Regions from separate parts of the Paenibacillus sp. FSL P2-0121 genome, predicted to be linked through region 2. Evidence: riboswitches for the same ligand, from Rfam matches in the RefSeq annotation. Region 2 holds a riboswitch; each other region holds the start of a gene.
The links. A riboswitch is a leader RNA that binds a small molecule or an ion and turns the genes downstream of it on or off. The one in region 2 is predicted to bind cobalamin.
Positions count from the first base shown of each region.

Region 1: another riboswitch for cobalamin. It lies ahead of MKY54_RS03950 (S-layer homology domain-containing protein); the one in region 2 lies ahead of MKY54_RS02375 (anaerobic ribonucleoside triphosphate reductase).
Region 3: another riboswitch for cobalamin. It lies ahead of MKY54_RS04625 (DUF4430 domain-containing protein); the one in region 2 lies ahead of MKY54_RS02375 (anaerobic ribonucleoside triphosphate reductase).
Region 4: another riboswitch for cobalamin. It lies ahead of metE (5-methyltetrahydropteroyltriglutamate--homocysteine S-methyltransferase); the one in region 2 lies ahead of MKY54_RS02375 (anaerobic ribonucleoside triphosphate reductase).

Region 1 is NZ_CP150245.1:918,796-923,751, forward strand. Features, by position in the region: gene MKY54_RS03935 (hypothetical protein) at 1-334, shown strand, start outside; gene MKY54_RS03940 (transposase) at 356-649, shown strand; gene MKY54_RS03945 (cellulase family glycosylhydrolase) at 719-2,440, opposite strand; cobalamin riboswitch at 2,784-2,985, shown strand; gene MKY54_RS03950 (S-layer homology domain-containing protein) at 3,148-4,956, shown strand, end outside.
Region 2 is NZ_CP150245.1:544,350-549,305, reverse strand. Features, by position in the region: gene MKY54_RS02390 (hypothetical protein) at 343-510, opposite strand; tRNA gene MKY54_RS02385 (tRNA-Thr) at 743-814, opposite strand; gene MKY54_RS02380 (MTH1187 family thiamine-binding protein) at 907-1,215, opposite strand; cobalamin riboswitch at 1,594-1,829, shown strand; gene MKY54_RS02375 (anaerobic ribonucleoside triphosphate reductase) at 2,071-4,056, shown strand; gene nrdG (anaerobic ribonucleoside-triphosphate reductase activating protein) at 4,053-4,568, shown strand; gene MKY54_RS02365 (ribonucleoside-diphosphate reductase subunit alpha) at 4,624-4,956, shown strand, end outside.
Region 3 is NZ_CP150245.1:1,088,491-1,093,446, reverse strand. Features, by position in the region: gene MKY54_RS04625 (DUF4430 domain-containing protein) at 1-2,210, opposite strand, end outside; cobalamin riboswitch at 2,380-2,583, opposite strand; gene MKY54_RS04620 (glycosyltransferase) at 2,711-4,956, opposite strand, start outside.
Region 4 is NZ_CP150245.1:5,040,059-5,045,014, reverse strand. Features, by position in the region: gene MKY54_RS22425 (FtsX-like permease family protein) at 1-874, shown strand, start outside; gene MKY54_RS22420 (DedA family protein) at 892-1,515, shown strand; gene MKY54_RS22415 (undecaprenyl-diphosphate phosphatase) at 1,566-2,426, shown strand; cobalamin riboswitch at 2,526-2,732, shown strand; gene metE (5-methyltetrahydropteroyltriglutamate--homocysteine S-methyltransferase) at 2,887-4,956, shown strand, end outside.

The DNA.
Region 1 (4,956 bases), 370 kb from region 2:
GGGGGTTAGCGTTCAGAGAGTTATCAAGGAGGTTTCGTTAAAAGATAACTATCATAAAAAGGTTGAGCTGCTAACTGACGGAGGCAAGCAGGTCACCATTACAGATTCGAATCAAAAGATTGTTTTGCAGCAGATTGAATATGACGGAAGGATCACTGCGGTTAAGGGTAAACAGGTTACTGTTCAAGTGGAGGGCGGTAAAGAGCAAACCTTAACGATTCCTGATCATATAGTCATTGAAGATGAAGACAAGCTCGGATTGAATAATGGCGTTGAAATCGAGTGGACGGTAAATGCAGATGGACAAATCGAAAGTGTGGAATTGGACGATTAAAAATTTACCGAGGTGAGCTGGATGAAATTTCTAATCGTACTTGGTAGTATTCTTGTTCCCATTGTTATGCTGATGTTACAGGGGAAATCGATAAAGTGGCGTATGGTTTTTAATGTTGTTTCGGTCTTAAGTGCGATTATCTTTGGAAATATTTCCGCTTTGGCGATTTACGAGATATTAAGAGATCATGCTGTGTTTATGACCTCGATCCATGCGATATTTTTGAATCCAATGTTTCTTATTACCGGAGCCTATCTTGGCGTATATTTAATTTATCGGTTGATGATAATTTCGTATGATGAGGTTTATATGTGATCGGTACAATACAAATAGGGATGTTCCTGCGAAGGACACCCCTATTTGTGTTGTTAACAGGACCGATGCTTAAGAGGACTTTCCTACAACGTTTGTTCCGCTCTTCGTGATCTTGTAGGTGATAATATCCCCATTCCAGAAGTGGAACTTCAGGATAACCTCGCCGTCTTTAACATCTTTAAAGAACGCGGGAAGCAGCTTGATTTCTTTAGTGTTATAAGAAGGTGAGAAGGTATTGCCGAATTCCTTAAATGGAGTCCAGTCCTGCGGACCTGCATTGCCACCAGCGGTATATACAGCTTCCATTGTGGCAAGCTGGTTACCATTAAAGGTGGTCGGAATGGCAAAGGATTCAGTCGTGCCTTTTGCATCGCTTAATTTAGCTGTGTCATACACAATGACCTTAAGTCTCCACGCAACACCCTTGTTGAATTTCAGAGTCAGCACGGCATTTTCACCGTATTTTTGGGAAGCTGTGAGCTTTTTGAGTTGGGTGGCTTTGAGGGTGAGCTCCTCACCATTTAAGGTGTAATCTTTACCTTTGGTCAGATACTTTCCGTTGGCACTAATGGTGGTTAGCTTATTGCCGTTCAGGTTTAGCTTAACCTTGGTATCTTTGATTTGTGCACCTTTTTTTAGGTAGACCAAATCGCTTTCGGTGCTGGAGGAACGCTCCTTCAGACCAGACATTAATACATTGTGGAGTTCAGGATCAGACCACTTATAAGTTTTACGGTTGAAATGCTGCCCGTTATCCCAGAGCATGGAAGTCATTTTCTTTTCTTTCAAATAATAAGTCAGATACTCAAAGAATTTAAGCTTCTCGCCCTGTTCAATCACACCCGTGTCTTTATCGAACCCGAGTAAACCAAATTCACCGACGATGACAGGGATGCCTTTAGCTACAAATGTATTGTAAACGTTATCAAAAGTTTGAGTGATATCGTTTTTTGTATCTTTTTCAAATGTGGTGTAGCCGGCAATGTTCACACTAAAAGGCCAGAAGCCATAGAAGTGAACGGTCGCAATAATATTTGGATCGTTCAGAGCCGTAATCGTCTTATAGAGATGATCCATTCTTGTTTGCGTAGGTGAAGACTCTAATGAAGGTAATACAAGTGGGCGGAGGTCGTTTTTCCCACCGGATTTCCGCACGATTTGATAGAAAGAGTTATTAAGTTCAGTAAGCATTTGTTCCATTTTTGCTTCGTCTGTGCTTCCACCATCGGTGAACCGAGGTTCATTTATGCTCTCGAACATCAGCTTATCGGATTTGTCCTTGAAGCGATCGGCAATTTGAGTCCAGGCTGCATTATAACGTGCCAGCGTTTCATCGTGTTTTTCTTCCATATGGCTTACCCATAGCCAGGAATCATGATGGACATTAATCATGACATAAAGCTTGGCGTCCAGTGCCCAGCCGACAACTTCTTCCACACGGTCGAGGTAGGCCTTTTCTAGGGTATAGTCTGGTGCCGCACCCATGTGAGTATCCCAGGTCACAGGAATCCGAATGCTTTTATAGCCTTGAGCGGCGATCTTTTTAATAAGTTCTTGGGTCACACGTGGATTGCCCCAGGAGGTTTCATCCTCACCTGTAGCATCTAAAGTATTGCCGAGGTTCCATCCGGGCTGCATTTCGTCTACATAGGATTGGATCTTACTCTTTGGCGCTGCCTTAGCTTGTTGCTCGTCCTTAGTTGCAGCTGCGGCCATGGATGAGAACAGAGAGAGCAGAAGAGCGGTGACAAGTGTCAATGATAAGAAGGATTTCTGGATTCGCGTAGTCATTGAATTCTCCTTTGTGAGATAAATTTAGGATGCTTGGACCTGGCTTTGACGCTGTACTTGGTGGTTAAATGAACGCAAACACCTCCAGTGTTATTTTTGTAAACGCTTTCTTGATATACCCTAACATAGAATACACTTAGCGAGTACCTTACTAATTTGTGGTAAATTCATATAAGAATTAGTGATTTAAATTAATTTTCCCCACAGTTGGATAAAGAAATTATTTAAATAACCCCTAGTCGTAGAAATTGGTTATTCAATAGGATTATCTCTAGCTGCCCGTTATACAAAAAAGAAATATAACATGACAAAAGCATATATATTAGATATGATGAAGCATGAAAATTTAAAATTAGAAATAGGTGCCAACTATGAATGTTGCGGAAGTACAATCATAGATTGGTTAAATGGAAAGCGGGTGTGAATCCCGCGCGGTCCCGCCGCTGTGAAAGAGGAGTCCTTGCAAAATGCCACTGGGAAACTGGGAAGGCAGCAAGGGTGATGATACTTGAGCCAGAATATCTGCCTTTTTCTGTTACACCATCAAACTCTACGATCGATAGAGAGGTGCTTGAATAGTGTTTGCCAGCTATTACTGTGGTTCACTATCTTAACCTCTTGACGTTTATGTTGAGTGGTTTTTTTGTGGTTATGAGAAAGTTTATTCTGTTTTTTATCATAGGTATGAAGGGAAGGGTTATGGAAAAATGAAGAAAAATAAGTTTTTAGCGTGGTTACTTATTGTAGCTGTATTTATTACGACATTCTCTACAAGTGTAATCCCGGCTCAAGCAGATGGAGCAAGCTCTACCCTTAAAGGGTATGTATCTGTATCCGTAGAGAAATTCACCTTAGGCCAAGGGTATATTAAGGAACCTATTAAAGTTCCGATTTATGAAGGCGATAATGGCGCATCTTTAATAACACGTGCGCTAGGTGATGGGAATTATAGATATTTAGGAAATATAGATAGTGGTTTTTATTTATCAGAAGTTAAAGATAGTGGCAGAAGCGAAGTCAATATTCCACAATATATTTTAGATATGATTTCAGCCGATGGGAATACAGTCGGCACTAAAGCAGACCCCGAGTGGTTAAGTCAGTTTGACTACACCTCCATGTCGGGTTGGATGTATGCAGTAAATAATGTGTTTCCTCCGTTTGGGATGACCGATTATAAGCCTCAAGACGGTGACATCATTCGAACTCAGTTCACCACTTATGGCTATGGTTCTGATCTTGGCGGCTGGGGGGAAATCCCAGTTCAACTTGCCAATAAGGATGCTTTAACTGCGGAAATCGCCGAGATTAACAGTGCCCCTAATAAAGAAACTATTTTGGACAGACCAGTAGTGCAATCGGCAGTTTATGAAGCCTATTCCGTGCTCGAAAACATGGCAAGCTCTCAAATAAGTGTAGATCATGCGCTTGTCGGTCTTAATAATGCATTAGACATAGAACCCCCTGTTATTACAGTAAGTGGCATACAAGATAAACAGGAAGTATCCAATAAAGAAATAAGCTTCAAAGTAGCTGTCACAGACAATGTATATAGTGACATTACTCCAGAAGTGAAGCTGAATGGAGTTACTTTATCACCTGCAAATGGGGAGTATAAAGCTACTCTGAATTCAGGCAGTAATGCAATTACTGTAACGGCTCTTGACGGAGCTGGAAACAAAACAAATGTAACTTATCAGGTTACTTACAAACTGGAAACTTCAGTTGCCGTCAAACAACAGTTAGATAAAAACCTTGCTTATATTTTAAATACTGTAAAGAATCCAACGTTTGGAACAGGTAGCGGAGAATGGTCAATCCTTTCTCTGGCTCGGGCGAACTATACAGTACCTAACGGTTATTACGATCTTTATTACAACAATGTAGCTACGAAAATAGCATCAATCATTAAAGAGGATGGAAAACTCGACGCCAATAAAAGCACAGAGAATTCCAGAGCAATATTAGGACTTACCTCTATCGGAAAAGATATCACAAATGTTGCGGGATATGATCTGAGAAAAGCACTGGCTGATTATCAATATATCCAAAAGCAAGGCAATAATGGTCCGATTTTTGCTCTGATTGCGTTAGATAGCCATAACTATGAGATCCCTGTAGTTGATGGAGTTACAGAACAGACCACAAGAGAAAAACTAGTTCAGTACATTTTAGATAAAGAGGTTAAAAAAGGTACAGCAGAAGCTGGTGGCTGGGAATTAGGCGTAACCAAAGCCGATGTCGATATGACTGCGATGGCGATGCAAGCTCTTGCACCTTATTATGCATCCCGTGATGATGTAAAAGCTGCCGTGGATCGGGCCATCCAATGGCTGTCCGATAACCAAAACAATCAAGGCGGATTTACAAGCTGGGGAAGCACTAGCAGCGAGAGTATCTCGCAGGTAATTGTAGCCTTAACTGGTGTAGGCGTAGATCCGCACACTGACGCTAGATTTGTTAAAAGTGGAAATTCGCTTATTGATGCATTACTTAGCTTTGCTGCACCTGAGGGT
Region 2 (4,956 bases):
ACAGGATGGCTACCTGGCACTGATGATGGCAGGCCAAGCGCTTTATAAAGTTTTCTTTATGTGTATTTATACTTTAGGAGCGTGGTTATCTATGAAAATTAATATTACCGCACATTTTAACATTGATATTACTTTATCTCTTCATCTGTTAGCCGTAGCCAGTCTTGCTTATGAACTCAGTTCACTGACGAGCTCGTGAAATTCGAGCGAAAAGTATCTGTACTAAGACACCTTGTGGTGTCTTTTTTATTTTTATAGTAATTACCATCTAACCGATCTGCCCCCGCAAGAGAAAAGCAGCTTATGCTGCTCCTCCTCCACCATTCTTCATTCTGATTGCTGTCAGCTTGCGCCACACCTTCCATCTGCTCGACAGTGACCACTAGTCATACCGTTTTCATTAGCGATTTCGCGCCATGTCTTATCTTCCTTGATACGTTTCTCCAGAAGAACAGGGAACGGCAGGGGCTGTCCATCATATTCGACTTCAGGAAAGATTAGGCCATTCATCAATAAATATCACCCTGGATACTTATTCACATGTTCTCCCCAACTTGCAGGAAGCTGTGCCCCGATGTATCGGAGATTCTATTCTAGGAACCCGAAAAGAAGTGGAGAAAATTGACGAGACACCCACTTTACTCGACTAAAGGTTAGAAGAATGTTAGAAGTTGATGCTTGTACAAAAAAAGGCGCAGTTCCAAAAACCCGGGAACACGCGCCACTATCGACTTTGTAAGGATGCTGGTGAAGGGAATTGAACCCCCGGCCTACGCATTACGAGTGCGTTGCTCTACCCCTGAGCTACACCAGCTTAACGCTGTTTTTCTGCCAAACAAAAAATATTATACAACTTTCAGCCAGAAACGCAAGCCTATTCTCCCTGTTTTCCGCCCTTCTAAACTGCTAATCCACCTGTAGCTTACGCTCCACAGACTCTAACTTTCCACGGCTAGTAGAGGGTTTATCGCGGCGGTCGTCTATTTTAAGTGAGGTAGAGACACGTTCTGCACCTGCGGAAAAAGGAGACTCATGCAAAGCTTCTACCGCGGCAAAAATGCGTTGCAGAGGCCCTTCGATGATCGTCCCCATGGACGTAAGTTCATAAGTAATCCCTTCTACTGTCTTCAGCACCCGCTGCATATCCGCAACATAGCTGCTAAGACTGGTACTGCCTGTTCCAATTGGAATAACTGTAACTTCAGCAATAGGCATGAGAATACCTCCTCGAAATTTTATAGTAGCTGTCTCCTTCCATTGTAACAATTCCACCGCTCTGTCACAAACTAAGCAAGATTATCCTCCCTTATCTCTTCTATTTCTTCTGATTACTCCAAAATATGACTTTGGGCTAAGGGTATTTTCTCATGAGCAAATTCTAGGGTCATCTGCACTATATTTATGGACTCTTTGTGGCATCTTTTCGGACAATTTATGAATCATTTCGCATCTCCCTGTGGATCAATTGTGGATTACTTATGGACAGCCTGTGGATCATTTGTGGAGTACTTTTAAAGAACCCGCTCCCCGCGCGGGTTTTCTAAAAAACTGTTTACAAACACAACATCTTGGGTTATTTTTATCTAACGACAACAAAATATAGTGGAGACAGGCGCTTTGATCCTTAACCGGATTTAGAGCTTAATAGGGAAGCGCGGTGAGAATCCGCTGCGGTCCCGCCACTGTAACCGGATGGCCTTCTTAAGCTTCTGGGAAGCTTGAGAATCCACATCTCCCGGCAAATGCCACTGAGGGTTAGGAACACCCTTGGGAAGGCGCCGAGAGATCCCACGGAAGCCAGGAGACCTACCTGTTTCGACGACACCAACTATTGATGCCTGCGAGGAACAGGGATGGTGTCCGCATGCGGTCATCTACGTAGAGACCTCTGCAAATATCCGTGTGGATATTTACATAACGCATCGGGCATTTTCTGCCATCCTCGGGTAGGGGATGCTTTTTTTATGTAATCTGAACAAATATACGACTGCTTATAGCAGTCCAACTTCTTATGGATATATGGATTTGATGATAGATGTTTTTCTTTTATACTGAGAGGAGAGCTGTACAATGACGTTGTTGGAGAGACAATTTAATGGAGTAGAAAATGCACGGGAAGTTCTTTTAGAAGAGCTCATTGATTTAGGCCGGGATATTATCGACAGTCGGGATATGGACCTATTGCGCGAGAATGCCAATTTGAATGGAGAGAGTTTCTCCGGTAAAATGAGCAAGTTCGGCAGTGAATATTCAAAATGGTACGCCCGCAATTTTACGATGCCGCCACAGCTAGTGCAGGCTATTGATGACAATGTCGTCTATGTGCATGATCTGGATCAATACGCGATTGGAACGACGAACTGTATTTTTATCCCGTTTGATAAACTTCTCCGTGAAGGTTTCAATACCGGCAACGGCAGCGTTCGTCCTCCGAACTCAATAATGACAGCTATGTCTCTGGTAGCGATTATTTTCCAATCCCAGCAAAATGCTCAATATGGTGGTGTATCCGCCAATAAACTCGATTACGATCTGGCACCTTATGTAACCAAATCCTTCGCCAAGCTGTTCCGCAAGGGTCTGGATTATTTTGAAGAAGGACAAGCTGACGAATCTTTGGGCGAGATTACGATGAGCCGGACCGATCTGGCGGAGTCATATCCAAGAGCGTTCCGTTTTGCACTAAAGGAAACCGAAATCGAAACCCTGCAAGCGGCTGAAAGTATGGTACATAATCTGAATACCATGTCCAGCCGATCCGGTGGACAAATACCGTTTACCAGCATCAACTACGGTACTTGTACTTCACCAGAAGGTCAGCTTGTGATCAGTTCTCTGCTAACCGCAACTATGAACGGACTTGGCAGCGGAGAAACACCAGTGTTCCCGATTCAAATCTTCAAATGCAAGCAAGGAATCAATCAACAGCAAGGCGATCCTAACTATGAACTGTTCCTAAAAGCAGCTGAATGTTCTGCGCGCAGACTATATCCAAACTTCGCTAATCTGGACGCTCCGCTCAACTTGCAGTATTATGATCCAAGTGATCCTGATACGGAGTTCGCTACAATGGGCTGCCGAACCCGAGTGCTCGGTGACCGTTTTGGGCGTAATCATTGCTCTGGGAAGGGCAACCTTTCCTTTAATACACTGAATCTGGTTCGGCTAGGTCTGGCACACGGCACAGTAACAGGCAGACGTACCGTCGCAGACGAAGCTGGCTTCTATGAAGATCTAAATCATTATATGGATATTGCGCTGGAAGGACTTCTCCATCGCTTCCACATCCAAACCGCACAAAAAGCTAAAGCTTCCGATTTCATGATGCGAGAAGGCGTCTGGGAAGGCGGCGAACACCTTGCACCTGATGACACTGTAGGCGATCTGCTGAAGCATGGCAGTCTGTCTCTTGGCTTCATCGGTATGGCGGAATGTATGAAAGCTATGTACGGTAAACACCATGGCGAGGATATGGAAGTTCATTCCAAGGCGCTGGCTATCGTGCGTCATATGCGGGACTATTGCGATCGGAAAAGTGAGGAACTGGATCTTAACATCACCCTGTTCGCAACTCCAGCAGAAGGTTTGTCCGGTAAATTCACCAAAGTTGACCGCAAGGTACTGGGTTCCATTCCGGGCGTAACCGACCGTGAATATTATACGAACTCTTTTCACATCCCTGTATACTTCGATCTGGGTGCTGCTCAGAAGATCAGCTTGGAAGCTCCTTTCCATGAATACTGCAATGCCGGGGCTATTTCTTATGTCGAATTAAACGGCAATGCCCGCAACAACCCATCGGCTTTTATCAAAATCATTAAATATGCGCTCGAACAACAGGTCAGTTATTTCAGCATTAACCATCCGATTGACCGCTGCTCCAGCTGTGGATACGAAGGCGTAATTGGGACAAACTGTCCTTCCTGCAACGCAAATGAGAATGATGTGCACATCCGCCGTTTGCGCAGAGTTACAGGTTATTTAACCGGCGACTATCAGACCCGCTTTAATGCCGCCAAACAAGCTGAAGTTCGGGATCGCGTTAAGCATCTATGAATATTTGCGGTTACTATCCGGAGTCGATTAACGAGGGAGAGGGCATGCGGGCCGTCCTCTTTCTCAGCGGCTGCCGCCATCGTTGCCCGGGATGTTTTAATCCCGAGACATGGAACTTTAAATATGGAGAAGTCTTCACCTTAGAACGACAACATGAAATCATTGCAGAAATCGCCGCTAACCCTTTGCTGGATGGTCTGACACTGGCAGGCGGCGATCCTTTTTTCTCAGCAGAAGAGTTGCTGGGGTTCATTCATGAGCTTCGCACTGTACTGCCAGGGTTCTCAATCTGGATTTACAGTGGTTATACGTACGAAGAACTTACAGCCCTTCCCGGTACGCCGGAGTGGAATCTACTTAAACAGTGTCAGGTGTTAATAGATGGAAGATTTGTAGAAGAACTGAAAGATACTACGCTTCTCTACCGGGGAAGCTCCAACCAACGCATTATCGACATTCCGGCCAGCATGAACGGCTCGGAGGTCTTTCTGTGGCAGCCTGCTGCGCTATAATATATCAATTTTTGATATTGAAAATTAATTTGAAATAAGAAGGGATGAACTAAACATGCCGCAATTCGTAGTAAAACCGGATAATCGCCAACTGGCTTTTGATGAGAACCGTCTTTCCGTCTACGCTGACCGTATTCTGGAAGGTCTCGATCAACTAAATAAAGAAACTTTGCTGCGTGGAGTGAATTCCAAACTGCGTCGTGACTCGGTAAGCGGAGAAGAAATCAGCAACGCCTTCACCATGAGCGCTCTAGAGCTTGTAACAAAAGAAGAGCCTAACTGGAAGTTCGCAGCTGCCCGCGCCCTTCTGACTACCCTTTATAAAAAAGCTGCCGTCCATCGCCGCTACAAAGCTTATCCAGAAGAGCCTTACGGTGAATTGTATCCA
Region 3 (4,956 bases), 540 kb from region 2:
GTATAACGCGCTACGCTCGGTACGCTGTCTTTAGTATAACCGGTAACAGTCAGTGTATAGCTATTTGCCGGGAGACCCCCATCAACAACAGCTACACCTTGTTCATTCGTGATTACCTTCTTATCACCAATCGAAACCTGCACACCTGCAGCCGGTGAGATAACCGGATCAGAAGTGAAGCTTTCCTGATTCCACACCCACTTTTTCTGTGAAACCTTTACAGTAAAAGCTTCATTAGCTTTTGGCTGTGGTGGGGTAAGCACCACAGCATCTACAACCTGTGTATTTTCTCCTGCATAATAGACAAGCACACGATCGGATTCCTGTAGTTCGAACGCATCCATACCCACACTTGGATATATCCACTCCCCGCCGCGTGATACCACGAAGCTCCACCATCCGTCGTAAGTACCTTGCGAAACTCCATGGATACCTGATACAAAGTTGCCATAAGACGATTTGGTGATATCTACTTTAAAATCATCGGTAGACCCTAGTTGTTGCAACGCTTCAAGGGCATTGGAGGCTTTCAAAGTCCCCTCACTAATCAACCCTTCCGGGCCTTCAACGGTTAGCGAAGCTGTTACATTCTTAGAAATCACTTTTAGAGCTTTTGTATATTTAGCAATCGTTGGGGCTTTGCCTTCACGGTAGCCAGTTACAGTCAGTGTATAGTCACCTGCGGGCATATTTCCTGAGAATACGGCCTCACCTTTAGCATTCGTCGTTACCTTGTGAGCTCCAATTTGGACCTGAACACCCGCAGCTTTTGCAGTTACAGGAGAGGAAGTATTCGTAGCAGCGTCCCATTTCCACGTCTTACTAGTTACAGTGACGGTAAAAGAATCGCCCTCTTTAAGATTTGCTTTGGAAAGCGTAACGGAATCCACAAGCTTAGTGTCGTCTCCGGCATAATAAACCAGTACCTGATCTGAATCTTTAAGTACAAAATCACTCATGCCTACATCGGGATTAATCCATTTTCCGTCACGCGATACAACATACATCCATCCGTCATAACCACCAAAGCTTCCAGCAGCAATACTTCCGATGCCAGTCACATAACTGCCCGAAGGATTCGTGATCGGCAAGTTCGTTTGAAGCGCCAGCTTCTCTAACGCTCCAAGTGCGTTGCCAGCATAGGCGTACCCTTGTGCCAACGTGGCCTGTGGTCCCTCAATCGTTACTGGAGCGTAGATGAGTGAACTCTGAATGGAGGATTTGGAAAAATCGTATAGCTTACTGTTGCTTCCTTTATACAGCAAATTATAGGCAACCAGCGCCTGAAGCCCTTGCTCTGTCGCCAGAATATTACTGCTTCCACCACGGCTATGGGTGAAGCTACCATCAGCTAGACGATAGCTGAGCAGGTTCTCCATTAGATCCACTTTGTTTTTGGTGTATTCTAATCCACTAGGATCAACTCCGAAGGATGTGAGTCCAAGGATTGCTTGTGCGCTACTTTCAGCACTGTCACCGTAACCCCCATGGCTATCTTGAGCTGCAGATAACCAAGCTACGGCTTGTAGCCCTGCTAAGTAGGCTTCGGGATTATTTTTATGTGCCGCCAGAGCCGTCAAGGTTATCGCTGTCATATCAGGCTCACTTGCGCCTGAGGTTAGTGCAAAGCCCCCATCCGGATTCTGTTTGGAGAGAATCTCCGTAAGGAGCTTATCCGCCGTCCATTTCGCGTCACTTGGGATATTATATTTACCAGAATCCAGCGCAAGTAAAGCATATACCGGATTATTAAGCGTCTGTTCACTGAGCTTGCTATTATTATAAATTTTCTCAATCAGATTATAGCCAGGAGTCGTTCCGTTACCAGCAAAGCTAGTAGGATCTGCACCAATCGCTCTCACTGCGAGCACGATTCGAGCATAATCGGTTACATTGGTGAAATCGCCAGCTGCATCCTTTACTTTTTTCTCAAGCTCTGAAAGGTAACTAGCCGGCAGCTTGTACCCTGCTTGCGCTAATCCAATGGCTTGCCAATCCGATTGCACGCCACCTTTCAAGAGATATTCTGCAGCCGCATAAGTCGCATCCGCAACATTAATCCGCTCCGCAGCAGTTGCCTCCAGACCGGCGCCAGCGCCCGCTTCTGCAAATATTTGTCCCGCCGGAGCAAGAGATGTTCCTAGAATTGAAATGACCATGAATAAGGCCAGCCCAAGTGCTACAAACTTGGAAGACATGATTTTCTTCATTGTTTAACCTCTTTCTGTATAAGAATGGGTACTGCCGGGAATAAGACGCATAACATAAAGACCGCCCCTTTGGAGGGCGGTCAGGGAAGATTACAAATTGAGGCTGCGGCGCTTGCTTCCTGCCAACAGTCCATCTGTATATGTTCCACATTCTTACCCCACGAAGAATAGAAACGCTCACGAAAAAGGCAGGTCTCCTGGCTAATGCTTCATCGCTGTTCTTCACCTTCCCACCCTACCTTCGGGGCAGTGGCTTATAGAAGAAACGCTCCGCACATACAGTGGCGGGACCGCGCCGGACTCTTGCACCGGACTTCCCTTTTAAGCAGACGACTAGATTGATAGAGTCTGCACCTTTTCCAGTATGTAGTATCTTATTTTGACATCCATAATCATATCTATTAATACATAGCATGTCTATAGAAAAGCTTAGTATGGGCAGCAAAAAAATGAACAGCAATACGCCACCTTCCGGTAGTTATTGCTGTTCAGAAAGCTTGTTATTCGACTGTTCCATCCGGACTTGCAGTCGGGGAGGGTTCAGCACTTGAATCAGAAGCTGGTGGAATATTAGGGTCGGGATCTACGATCAATGTAAATCTTCCGGCTTTGATCATACTTTTCTCTAGAATTGTCGCTCCAGGCTCCAATGTAACCTCAACCTGATAGGAAGGTTGTTCACCTTCAGTCACAGCTGTTGCGGAAGGCAACCCAGTGCTGTCCTCAGTATTAGAGGAAGGCGTAGGAGACGGAGATGCATCAGCTACAGCATTAGTAGCATCTGCACCTTCTGCTGTTCCTCCAGTAGTGCCAGCGGCATCTGACTCGTCAGCAGCGTTTCCCTCATCCGTCCCATCCGTTGACGGCACTGGACAAGTCCCATTCGTAGCAGCGACCTTAAAGCTTTTATCTATCTCTGTAGACGAAGACATTAAACTAATCTCAGTCGGTTGAAACTGCACACAGTCATCTGCACTTGCGAAGGTGAACACCAATATGCTGCTCCCCTTATCTCCTTCGACGCTCTGATCCTTCAAGTATACTGAAGCTGGAGGCAGCATATTGCCTGCACTCTGAACAGGGGTCGGCTCAGGGCTTGTCCCCGGCAGAGCCGTCTTCGTATCATCCGGACGCAGCATACTGAATACGATAATTGCAATAATCACCAGAATACCCGTAATGGAGCCGGAGATTAAGAGTCGAAATCGGCTGCGGCTGATCCAGCGCGCCAGCGGGGAAGCCAGTTGGGAGCGGGCTTCATTGTACACATTTTGCAGAGCAGGCCGAGCTGCCGCGACATAGTTCTTTCGGAATTCCCGATTCTTGAACGCTTCACGATCACTGCTCAGGAAATACTTCAGAATCGCCTTACGGTAACCCGGTTGCAGCTTTTTATTCGAAACCGTAAATAAAGGATTGCCTTGCGACCAAGCAAAAAACCGATAGATGATTTCTTTGTCGGAACCGGCTTTACGCTTTAACAGCTCCAGAAGCGCATCGTAATCCAGCGGACCCCCTTCACGCTGAGTTGTATAGTAAAAGGCTAGCGGAAGCCGTTCAAAGGGTTCCAGAACACGCGCCTCTTTTAGCAAACGACGACCCAGTAGCTGCACATCGTCTAGTTCCTGCGGAGACAATCCTGTAAAAATCTCCTCATTCGGCTTCTCTTCACCAAACCAGCGGTAAGCGGCACGCAGCGCATTCTCTTTCTGCTTGCTAATCCTATCCAGTGGCGGCTGCCAATCGACAACATTACCATACCGTAAAAAAACTACCTCCAGAAGCTCCTCCTGCGTCATATCAGAAAGCGATAAGCGGTTCAGTAAGAATCTATCTGCTGAAGCAGCAAGATCCTGCATTAGGGAGAGTGCCTTAGGAGCAACTCCTGTTCCTTTGCGGCGATCTTTTTCTGCCTTATCTACAATTTCATGAATTTCCGCTACAGAAGCCACCGGATCATGCTCCAGCTGGAGCTTTTCTAGCAAATAATCCTTCACAGCATTTTGAGCAAAAGACTGCTCTAACGCCACTGGCAGGAACCGCCCCCAATGGAGCACAAAGCTCAGAATATCCGCAGATCTGGACGCCGCAGCTAGTCTTGATTCCATATAAGGCTCAAGTAGCTGCTTACGGAAATAAGTTTCAGACATCACGCGCTGGAAGTAAGCTGCACTTAACTCATCATTACTCTCAATGATCCCGTAAGCAGCACTCAAAATATCCTTGCGGCCCGCTTCCACACTATGAAGCATCCCATTGATGAAATAATCCACGATTCTGACCCTGTAATTGTGATCCTTAAGTACAAAATACTCTTTAAAGCATTCCATAATCGCCGGATCTGGCACATTTCTTTGCCGAATCAGATCAAATTCCCGGTCAAACCGTTCTAAGAAAATATCATTCAAGCGGATTCTAGAATGAATTGCACCGTCTGGTTTAAGGTAAGAAAGCAAACCACTTAGCACCGCACTCTTGTTTTCCGTATATAAATGCTCGTTCCCTTGCTCAATCTCATAAAATATAGCCAGCTCATTATAGAAAGAAAGGGTTAGCTTGTGCTCAGGACTCTCTCCACGCAGAATCTGATCGGCGAAGCTTACGAAGTCGTTAATATCTCCTGGATTCAGCAGTAATAGCTTCCACACCAAATCAGCATAAGGCTGGCGGGTCTCGCCAAAATCGACATTCCCCATCCGTCCGGAAGCCAAATCAAAGGTATAATCCTTCTCAATACTGCGGTCAC
Region 4 (4,956 bases), 2.5 Mb from region 2:
GGTCGAAGCTCAGACTGGACCCGATCGCACTTTACGCCTTCCCTTGATTGCTTTCAGTGATTATAATCTCGCCCTGCAACGTGCAGGTTTCCCAACAGATGAGCGTGCTCTGGTGGGCAACGAAGGTCTGGTGATGATTGGTTCGCAGCGGGATCGCAGTTTAACAGAAGGCAGAGTAAAAGCGGTCTATTCCTTGCAGCAAGGACTTGCCATTAAAGAAATAGGTTATACCGAGCAAGTCCCCATTGCCGAATATTTATTGCCGGAGCTGGATGGTAGAGATGGCGGGGATTTTAGTGGTGTCGTGATCAGTGACGAGCTTTACAGTGCTATTGATCCCGTGCAGACGGATCTTTATACAGGTTTTTATGTAGAGGATTTTCCGCAGACGGTAGGTATCGCAGCTGATCTTGCCCATAAAGGCAAACAGTCCTATGAAAGTGATTCTCCGTATGCGATTGTGATCAGCGGCACGCTGTTTGAGCTTCAGAAAACATTGTATAACACAATGCTTTTTGCTTCCTTGCTGGTGGGTACTGTCTTTTTTATTGCGGCAGGCAGCTTTCTTTACTTCCGGTTATATACCGATCTTGATCATGATCGCAATCAATATTCCACTTTGTCCAAGATGGGGCTTACGGATAAAGAACTCAATCGAATAGTTACGATTCAGCTGTCTTTGTTGTTTTTTGTGCCGGTCGGAATAGCTATTTTACACAGTGTGTTTGCCTTTATTGCGCTTCAACGGTTGTTCTACTTATCTATCGCAACGGAGACAGGCGCGGTGTTACTCGGATATTTGGCTGTTCAAGGACTATACTTCTTTTTTATTCGCAGCCGCTATTTACGCAACCTGAAGAAGAACTTGATATGAGAAATGGGGGTAACAAGATGCAAGCATGGATTACAGATTTTATGGAGCAGTTTGGTTACTTCGGTATTTTTCTGATGCTGGCCTTTGAAAATATATTTCCACCAATTCCTTCAGAAGTGATCCTGCCCTTTGGAGGATTTATGACCACTACGACGAGCTTAACGATCCCTGGTGTAATCATTGCTGCCACGGCTGGATCACTACTGGGTGCAGTAATTCTCTATTATATTGGCCGATTATTGGATGTGAGCCGGTTAGAGAAGCTGGTTGAACGCTGGGGGGGCCTAATTCGCGTCACTAAAAAAGATATCCACAAGGCTGACGCCTGGTTTGATAAATATGGCTATTGGACTGTATTGTTTTGTCGGATGGTTCCGCTGGTCCGCAGTCTGATTTCGATTCCGGCGGGAATGTCGGGCATGAAATTTGGAGTATTTATGATCTTCACAACGATTGGCACATTGGGATGGAATTTGCTGCTTGTGCTTATTGGCGCGGCATTGGGCGAATCCTGGGAAGACATTGCCATGTACATGGATGTGTACTCCAATGTAGTCTATGTACTAATTGCTGGCGGATTAGTTATCCTTGGGTTTCTGTACTTCCGCAAACGCAGCCGGAGAATGAACACTGAGGGCTAAGCGGGTAGTGGACTGATAATAGAAATGACTATTAAAAAGGAGGGAAACACATGGAGCTATTAACGATTATTAAAGCCATTATTTTGGGGCTTGTTGAAGGTTTAACCGAATTTGCTCCAGTATCCTCCACGGGTCATATGATTATTGTTGATGATATGTGGCTGAAATCACAGGAGTTATTTGGACAATATACGGCAAATACCTTCAAAGTAGTTATTCAACTGGGTTCAATATTAGCGGTTGTTGTGATTTTTAGAAATCGGTTCATTGATCTGTTGGGTTTAAAGCGTTTCAGCCGTAAGCAGTTGGATCCTGTAACAGAGGAGCTACCGAAGTTGGAGCAGGGCGGGCACCTCAAGCTGACTCAGGTTCTGGTAGGGTTAGTGCCTGCAGGTGTGTTAGGTGTTCTGTTTAATGATTATATTGATGAGCATTTATTCTCTACATCAACAGTGTTAATTGGTCTAGTGATTGGGGCTATATTAATGATTATTGCCGATCTGTTTGGGCCGAAGAAGATCAGAACTGAGAGTGTAGATCAGATTACATACAAACAGGCACTTGGTGTAGGTCTTGTACAGTGTTTTTCGTTATGGCCTGGATTTTCACGCTCGGGCTCGACGATTTCTGGTGGCGTACTCCTCGGGATGAGCCATCGTGCCGCTGCTGATTTTACGTTTATTATGGCAGTACCCATCATGGCAGGTGCCAGTCTGTTGTCACTGATGAAAAACTGGCAATATTTCACCATGGACGCGTTGCCGTTTTTTATTGCAGGCTTTATTAGTGCCTTCCTATTTGCGCTGTTATCGATGCGTTTCTTCTTAAAACTGATCAATCGTATCAAGCTCTTACCGTTTGCTATATACCGTATAATTCTTGCTGCTGTAGTATATTTCGTATTTTTCTAAGTCCGTTATAAGGAATCGATATAACAGAAGCCCCAGTAATCTATTGCAGATTGCTGGGGCTTTCACGTATGATGACATCAGATTAAGACACTCAAATGATGAATGATATCGGAGACAGGTGCTGACCGGAAAATAGTAATTCGGTAGACTTAATAGGGAAATTCGGTTCGAAGCCGATGCGGTCCCGCCACTGTAACGGAAGAATCTCGAGCAACAGAGGTCACTGGCAATTTACTACTGCTGGGAAGACTGCTCAAGATGTTGACGCCGCTAGCCAGGAGACCTGCCTGTTTCAACAGCACTGCTTCACCTACGGAAGATAGGGAGGTGTTAGACGTTAACCATGGGTATATCATGGGCGTCTTTCCCTTTGACTTTTTTAGGGAAGGGCGCTCTTTTTTATAGGAAAGCAAGTAGCTTTGGAGTTTGAAATAAGAGATGGAAGAGGGAGTGTATCGAGATGACGAATAAAGTAAAAGTAAGCAATCTTGGATATCCGAGAATCGGAAAGAACCGCGAGTGGAAAAAGACACTGGAAGCCTACTGGCAGGGGAAAATAAATGAGGAGCAATTCCGCTCCGAAATGGCAGCAATTCAGCTGCAGCATTTGAAGACCCAGCAAGAGGCAGGAATTGAGCTTATTCCGGTAAATGATTTTACTTTTTATGACCATGTGTTGGATACGGCTGTTATGTTTGGAATTGTACCTCCACGGTACACGTATGATGGCGGCGACATCGGGCTTGATCTTTATTTTGCAATGGCCCGTGGTAATGCTGAGGCTACTGCCTGTGAGATGACCAAATGGTTCAATACGAACTATCACTATATCGTTCCAGAGATCGGCACACAAACACCACGCCTGACTGAAAATAAACCTCTAGCGGCTTATCGTTTTGCTAAATCGCAGGCAGGGATTGAAGGTAAACCGGTACTTTTAGGTCTGTATACCTTCCTTAAGCTGTCCAAAGGTTACGCAGCGGCAGATATCGCCAAGATTGCTGCACGTTTTGTTCCAGTCTATGTTCAACTGCTACAGGAACTGAAGCAAGAAGGGGTAAGCTGGGTACAAATCGATGAGCCAGCGATTGTTACAGGCATAAGTAAAGAAGAATTAACACTGCTTAACTCGATATACACAGAAATTGCCGGCTCCGTGCCGGGCTTGAATATTATTTTACAGACGTATTTCGAAGCTGCTGAACCGTTGGAGGCACTGCTAGAGTTGCCTGTTCAAGGCTTGGGTCTTGACTTTGTGCACGATGGTGGAGCGAATCTGGCTTCTATCGAACGTCTTGGCTGGCCGAAGGACAAATGGCTGGGTGCCGGAATTATTGATGGACGGAACATCTGGCGTTCCGATTTAGACGCTAAGCTGCAACTGGTAGAAAAGCTCAGCGTTCATGTGCCGCTTGATCGTCTTATTCTTCAGCCTTCTTGCAGTCTGCTGCATGTCCCAGTCACCGTTCAAGGTGAGTTGAAGCTGAAGGCGACAGTTAAGAATGCGTTAGCTTTTGCCGATGAGAAGCTTGCAGAGCTTAGTTTGCTCGGAGCAGCCCTCGCAGATAAAGGAGAAGCTGCTAAAGCAGCGCTGGCCGCTAGTCGTGAAGCTATTGCAGCATTCCGCGCACTACCTGAGCGTGGTCGTAAGGATGTGGCGGAGCAAGTGCTTGCACTTGCAGCTTTGCCGGACCAACGCAGTTTGCCTTTTGCTGAACGCTTAAAGGTGCAGCAAGAGAAATGGCAGCTTCCACTTCTGCCAACCACTACAATTGGTAGCTTCCCGCAGACAGTAGAAGTGCGTCAGGCGAGATTGAAATGGCGTAAAGGGGTCTGGAATCAGGAGCGTTATGATGGATTTGTTCGTGAGCAGATCGCGGATGCAATTACCTTCCAAGAAAAGCTAGGTCTGGATGTTCTGGTCCACGGTGAGTTCGAGCGTACAGATATGGTGGAGTTTTTCGGAGAAAAGCTGGACGGATACTTGTTTACTAGTAATGGCTGGGTTCAATCCTACGGTTCCCGTTGCGTTAAGCCACCGGTGATCTACGCGGATGTTGCATTTATACAGCCTATGACTGTTAAAGAAAGTGTCTATGCACAATCGTTGACGAAGCTTCCGGTTAAAGGAATGTTGACGGGTCCTGTAACTATCCTCAATTGGTCATTTGTACGTGATGATCTCAGCCGGGAAGAGGTAGCCAATCAAATTGCTCTTGCCCTTCGCCATGAAGTAAAAGCGTTGGAAGATGCAGGCATCGAAATGATTCAAGTGGATGAGCCGGCTATACGTGAAGGACTTCCGCTTAAGGCAGAAGACCGTGAGCATTACCTGAACTGGGCAGTGAAGTCGTTCCGCGTTGCTACGAACCATGTGAAGGCTACGACACAAATTCATACGCATATGTGCTATAGCGAATTCAATGACATGATCGATTCCATATCGGCTATGGATGCTGATGTAATCTCCATTGAGACTTCACGTAGCCATGGGGAGCTGATTATCAGCTTTGAGGAGCAGGCCTATGAT